2 linked regions of the Lacibacter sp. H407 genome follow. The protein of the gene in region 1 interacts with the protein of each later gene in a pairwise test. Links are inferred from orthologs where the notes say so. Each region holds a gene or a part of one and is shown on either strand. Other genes may lie near its edges. The genes, in order: ligA and leuS.

The links.
Region 2: the proteins of ligA (region 1) and leuS interact in binary tests that used the Escherichia coli proteins (3 or more experiments, as listed by UniProt). The link is inferred for Lacibacter sp. H407 from one-to-one orthologs.

What each region holds. Positions count from the first base shown.
Region 1 is NZ_JBBKTU010000001.1:942,269-945,561, reverse strand. The notes cover bases 247-3,205. They hold ligA (NAD-dependent DNA ligase LigA), read right to left. Parts: upstream 2,819-3,205; coding sequence 674-2,818; downstream 247-673. Other genes in these bases: WG989_RS04115 (amidohydrolase), read left to right, coding at 2,951-3,205; WG989_RS04125 (NUMOD4 domain-containing protein), read right to left, coding at 247-609. In the rest of the region: more of WG989_RS04125, read right to left, coding at 40-246; more of WG989_RS04115, read left to right, coding at 3,206-3,293. UniProt on the Escherichia coli protein: DNA ligase that catalyzes the formation of phosphodiester linkages between 5'-phosphoryl and 3'-hydroxyl groups in double-stranded DNA using NAD as a coenzyme and as the energy source for the reaction.
Region 2 is NZ_JBBKTU010000001.1:446,711-450,356, forward strand. The notes cover bases 334-3,645. They hold leuS (leucine--tRNA ligase), read right to left. Parts: upstream 3,312-3,645; coding sequence 534-3,311; downstream 334-533. Other genes in these bases: WG989_RS01920 (hypothetical protein), read right to left, coding at 334-488. In the rest of the region: more of WG989_RS01920, read right to left, coding at 66-333.

The sequences.
Region 1 (3,293 bases):
TTTGTTATGTGTACTATTTTTTGAAAAAGAAAAGCGTAGTTAAACAGCGCCCCAATTCTCACCGCTTCTGATGCGGTACAATGTCATTTCACTAACGCTGTATTTTTTTGCAAGCTGTTTGTAGGTAACACTGCGATTAGGATCCTGAATAATTTTCTTGATCGTTTTCACCTGCACCGGTGTAAGCTTTAATCCTTTTTGCGAAGTGCTGCGTTCTTTCTGAAGTTGTTTGTATGCAATTTTTTGCGGGCTCTTTTGCTGATGTGTTGACATCTGTTCCAATGTGGCCCATTTCAGATTAGAAGCTTTGTTATCTGTTTTATTATGATTGACATGAATCACATATTTGCTGCGGGGCGATGGTTTTGTGCAAAATATTTTTGCCACTTCACGATGCAGATAAATGGTTCCCTTGTTATCGGCACGATGCAGATTTAAAGTGCGGTAGCCGGTTGTAATGGAACCATTCAGCAACTTACCATCTTCCGTTACATCGGTTGAATAACTGGCGCAACGTCCAAGATTGGAGACAGCATATTTTTTCCGTAACTGTTTCCAACCGGCAAATTGCAATTGTTTCCATTTTTCGCCGGGAAGTTTCTTGATCATATCAATAAATTGGAGTTTCTAAATATACAACAGCAAACCCTGTACCTGCAAGCGGAACAGCATATTAATTTTTTAACAGCGCCAGAAATTCTTCTTCTGAAATAACTTTAATAGTGCTGATCTTTTTCGCTTTCTCTAATTTGCTACCAGCATCTTCGCCCACCACTAAGTAATTCAGCTTCGCACTTACTCCTCCAAGAATTGTTCCACCATGTTCTTCCGCCATCTGTTCTGCCGCACTTCTCTTCAAGGTAGGCAATGTTCCTGTAAATAAAAACGTAACACCGGTTAAATTTCCTTCGTGCTTCCGTTCTTTGTGTTCATTCTTCAATTGCAGTCCCAGTTCTTCCAGTTGTTTCAGCATGTTGAGATTGTCTGCATTGCTGAAAAAATCATGAATGCTGTTGGCAACCCTTGGCCCAACGTCTTCAAGTTGTTGTAACTCTTCCACCGATTTATTACTCACTTCCAATAAATGATTGGTTGCAGTAGCTAATGTTTTAGCCGTTGCCTCACCAACAAAACGAATGCCCAATGCATAGATCAAACGGAACAAAGGCTGCTTCTTTGAATTTTCAAGCGCTGCCTGCAGGTTCTCTACACTCTTTGCTCCATATCCTTCCAGCGTTTTGATTTGATCGAATGGTAAACGATACAAACCGGGAACATCTTTCAAAAAACCAAGCTCATAAAATTTCCGCACATTCGCATCGCCCATACCACGTATGTCCATCGCATCTTTACTGGTGAAATGGATGATGCGTTCTACCAGTTGTGCTTCACAATTATAATTCACACATCGCCACACAGCCTCTTCTTCGGGCTTTACCAGTAAGCTGTTGCAAACGGGACAATGAGTTGGGAATATGATCTTGGTTTCTGATCCATCACGTAACTCGGCCATCGATTTTACGATGTAAGGAATTACATCACCGGCCCGCTCTACCAACACCGTATCACCCAGCATCAGATCTTTCTCTGCAATAAAATCCTGGTTGTGCAGTGAGATACTCGTTACCGTTACACCGCCAATGGCAACAGGATCGATCTTGGCAACAGGTGTAACAGCTCCTGTTCGGCCCACCTGATATTCAACTGCACGGAGTTTGCTGGTTCCTTGTCTTGCTTTAAACTTGTATGCAATAGCCCAGCGTGGATGATGACTGGTCATACCCATCTGATCCTGCAACTGCAGATCATTTACTTTTATCACCATGCCATCAATTTCATACGGCAGTGTATCACGCTTCTGCTCAAACTCGTTACAGTAATCAATTACTTCCTGTATGCCTTTGCAGATCTTTTTTTCTTTTTCCGGGCTCCGGAATCCAAGCTCCCACATCATCTTTAATGCGCCGCTATGTGTATGCAAAACATCATAGGTCGATTGTTTCCGATCAACCATCGCCACGTAACCAACATGATATAAAAACGCTTCCAGGTTTCTGCGTGCAACTTCTTTGGCATCTTTAATGCGCAAACTTCCACTGGCAGCATTGCGTGGATTGGCCAGCGGTGGTAAATTTTCTTCAGCCAATTGATCATTGTAAGCTTTGAAATTTTTCTTACTCATCAATATCTCGCCACGTATCTCAATTTGTTTGATGCCGTATGTTGAAAAATCAGCTGATAAAGGAATGGAACGTATCTGCCGTACGTTGGTGGTGATCTCTTCGCCTTCTGTTCCATCACCACGTGTTGTACCACGAATGAGTTTGTCATCTTCATAGATCAATGAAATGCTGGCGCCATCAAACTTCGGTTCTACACAATATTCGATCTCAGATAAACCGCTTGCTTCTTTTGCTTTCCGGTCCCAATCAACAAGATCGTCGGCATTGTACGAGTTTTCTAAACTCAACATCGGAACCAGGTGTTGCACTTTTTTAAAATCATTCCCCAATCCTTTTGCAACCCGTTGTGTGGGCGATTCAGGCGTAATGAGTGAAGGGTTTTCCGCTTCCAGTTTTTCCAAAGCTTTGTACAACTGATCATATTCAAAATCGCTGATGAGCGGATCGTTCTGGATGTAGTAACGGTATTCGTGAAAACGGAGCACAGCTCTCAGTTCTTCGATCTGCTCTTTTTGAATAGCTGAACTTTTTAATTGGGAAAGTAAGTTGGTGGCAGCGTGTTGTAATTCTTTGGTAGTGTTGGCTGAATACATATAAAATAAATCAGGCAGTAAAAATACAAGGATGAAAGACAAAACAATTTAAATTCACAGATTCATTTTCAGTTGTTCCATTTGTCAGATGGAATCACCATCAATAAAATTTATACCGGACGGAATAAACAATCATTGTTGTTTTGAGTTATACCGTCACCAATACTACTAATTATGATCCGATTGTTTGCGCTCTTTTTGCTCGTTGCCATGTTTACGCAGTGTACTACCAAAAACGCAGTTGATTCTTTGTTGATCAACGGAACGGTGTACACAGTTGATTCTAACTTTTCTAAAACCGAAGCGGTAGCTGTGAAAGATGGAAAAATTGTTGCCACGGGAACCACTGCCGAACTGCAGCAAGCGTACACAGCGAAAGAAGTAGTTGATCTTCAAGGGAAATTTTTATACCCTGGCTTTATTGATGCACATGCACATTTTTACCGTTATGGATTGGGGCTGCGTACGGTTGACTTAACCGGTACTACCAGTTGGACTGAATGCTTGGAACGATTAC
Region 2 (3,646 bases), 500 kb from region 1 along the record:
TGAAGAAAGGTTGATGAATGGTGAAAAACCATTTATCAACCTTCACTATCGTTGTATCAACTGTATTACTTTTTCGGCGCTTCTACCTGGTACTCTTTCAGGTGACGATAGAATAATGACCCGTTCTCAACTTTTACCAACCGGTATTCCATAAATGTACTGTCGGCATCATAAAATCCAATGATGCAGGAAAGATCATCATCACCTCTTTTCAATTCAGGTTTTGGCATGATGCCCATGTTCGGCAAAGTGAAGATCTTTTCACTGCTTGCATCTTTATACGAAAACTTCACTTCAAAATTCAACGATTCTTTTTGCTCAAACAATTGCACTTTAAACTGCGCACTATCCGCAGCATTTACTACATACTCCTTTATTGCTGCAGGATTTACAGTTGCACGTTCCTTTACAAAAGGTTCGTTGTTGTTAGGATTCTTTTCGCCGCAAGCTGCAAACGCTAACGCTGCAATAACTACTAATCTTTTCATTCTGTTTTGAATTTAAGGGGTGATGCGGCTTTTCGCCGCAATAACTTATATAACTACGTTGATCATTTTGTTCTTTACATAAATGATCTTCTTTGGTTGTTTGCCATCGAGCCATTTCAAGACCACTTCGTTGTTCAACACGATCTGTTCTACTTCTGCTTGTGTAATGCTGAGATCCAATGTTAACTCGGTTCTTGTTTTACCGTTAATGGCAACCGGGTAATCTTTGGTTGATTCAGTTACATACTTCGCTTCAAATTTCGGAAACGCAGCATCAAGAATAGAACCACTGTTGCCCAATGCACTCCACAACTCTTCACTCACATGCGGTGCATACGGTGTTAAAAGAATAAGCAACTGCTCCAGGATTTCTTTCTTGTGACATTTGAGATCGCTGAGTTCATTTACAGCGATCATGAACGTACTTACACCGGTATTGAAACTGAAACGTTCGGTATCGTCTTCAATTTTCTTAATGGTCTTGTGTAATACTTTCAGTTCAGCATCAGTTGCTTTATCGTTATTCCAAACCTGGCCTTTCACTTCATCATAAAACAAACGCCAGAGTTTTTTAATGAAGCGATGTACACCTTCAATACCCTTCGTGTCCCAGGGTTTGCTGATCTCAACCGGACCAAGGAACATTTCATACATCCGGAACGTATCTGCACCGTATTTGGATACAAGATCATCAGGGTTGACGGTGTTGAATTTGCTCTTACTCATCTTCTCCACTTCACTGCCGCAGATGTATTTACCATCTTCTAAAATAAATTCTGCACCTGCATGTTCATTGTTGCGCCATTTCCTGAATGTTTCCATATCCAGTTCATATCCATCAACAAAGTTTACATCCACATGAAGCTTATCTAATTTCTTACCATCGTATTCTTCATCACCTTTCAACAAACCTTTTGAAACAAACGTGTTTGTTCCGTTAATGCGATAAACAAACCGGGAAGAACCTTGTATCATCCCTTGATTCACCAATTTCTTAAAAGGTTCATCGTAGCCGATATGTCCAAGATCATATAAGGCTTTCGTCCACATACGGCTGTACAATAAATGTCCAACTGCATGCTCTGTTCCACCAATATAAATATCGACCTGGTTCCAGTAATCACTTACACTGCGATCACAAAATGCTTTATCATTATGCGGATCCATATAACGTAAGAAATACCAGGATGAACCTGCATAGCCGGGCATCGTGTTTGTTTCTAATTCTTTCGCCACCCATTCAGGAATATTTGCCAACGGACCTTCACCTTCAGGACCGGGAGAATAACTATCTACTTCCGGTAACAGCAATGGCAATTCAGTTTCGCTTAACGCATAAGCTGTTCCTTCTTTCCATTGAATCGGGAACGGTTCGCCCCAATAACGCTGACGACTAAACGCTGCATCACGCATTCTGTAATTTACCTTGCGAGTACCAATTCCCAATTCCTCCAGCTTACCAATTACAATTTCAGCAGCTTCACGCATGCCTGTGCCATTTAAGAAACCACTGTTTTCAAGCGTTGCATCTTTTGTTGCATTGGCATCTTCACCATTAAAATGTTTACCAATAATGTTAGTGATGGGAATATTAAAATGCTTTGCAAATTTGAAATCACGTTCATCGCCGCATGGCACCGCCATGATAGCACCTGTACCATACCCTGCTAATACATATTCTGATATCCAGATCGGAATTTCTCTTCCATCAAACGGATTCACTGCATATGCGCCAGTAAACACACCACTGATCTTTTTTTCCGCTTGCCGTTCACGCTCACTTCTGCTTTTTACATAAGCAATGTATTCATCAACGGCAGTTGTTTGCTCAGCTGATTTTATTTGATCAACTAATTCCAACTCTGGAGCAATCACCATAAAGTCAACACCGAAGATGGTATCGGGTCTCGTTGTATAAACTCTGAGTTGTTGTTCGTGACCTTTTATTGCAAAATCAATTTCAGCACCGCTTGATTTTCCGATCCAGTTGGTTTGCATTTCTTTCATGCTTTCGCTGAATTCAATGCGCTCTAACCCTTCGAGTAAACGATCAGCATATTCAGTTATACGCAAATACCACTGACGTAATTTCTTTTTCACTACCGGATGTCCGCCACGTTCACTTACACCATTCACTACTTCATCGTTCGCTAACACAGTACCCAATGCTTCGCACCAGTTTACTTCGCCATAACCGCAATAGGCAAGGCGATATTGCATGAGGATGTCCTGCTGCGTTTTTTCAGCAAATGACTTCCACTCTTCTGCAGTAAACGAAGTAATCGGGAATTGGGAATTAGGAATTGGGTGGCTGGCATTACCTTCTGTTTCAAACGAAGCGATCAGCACATCGATCTTTTCAGCTTTGTTTGTTGTACGGTTGTAAAAACTATTAAAGAGTTGTAAGAAGATCCACTGTGTCCATTTGTAATAACCGGGATCACAAGTGCGTACCTCACGGTCCCAATCGTAACAGAAACCAATATTATCTAACTGTCGGCGGAAATTATTAATATTCTGATCGGTACTAACGGCGGGGTGTACCCCATGTTCAATGGCATATTGCTCAGCCGGCAAACCAAATGCATCGTAGCCCATCGGGTGCAATACATTAAATCCTTTCAGGCGTTTGAAACGGGAATAAATATCGCTGGCAATATAACCGAGCGGATGACCCACGTGCAATCCTGCACCACTCGGATACGGAAACATGTCTAACACATAAAACTTTGGCTTGTCACTTACATTCGAAACCTTGTAGGCATTTGTATTGATCCATTGCTGTTGCCATTTCTTCTCAATTTCTCTGAACTTATATTCCATGTACCGTTTCGGTTGGTTTTATTTTGTTGTCGACTATTATTAATTCTATTTATCTGTTGTTGCGTCGCACACTGCATCTGCAATGCATCTTTCTTCATTTTTGGTTCCACAAAGAACACAAAGTGAATCACAAAGATCACGGGCTTCGTGTGCTTTGTGTGTTTGTTCTCTGTGACCTTTGTGCTACTCTCTGTTCATTTGAAAAACAGAACGTACAAGTGAGTGACACAACAGGCGATGAACAGAGCTGTGAAAGAAGACTTAAAAAACTGTATTCTTCCTTCTTTCTGCACAACCCGTAAAATAATGGCAGATATCAACCGTTAAGTGGGCAA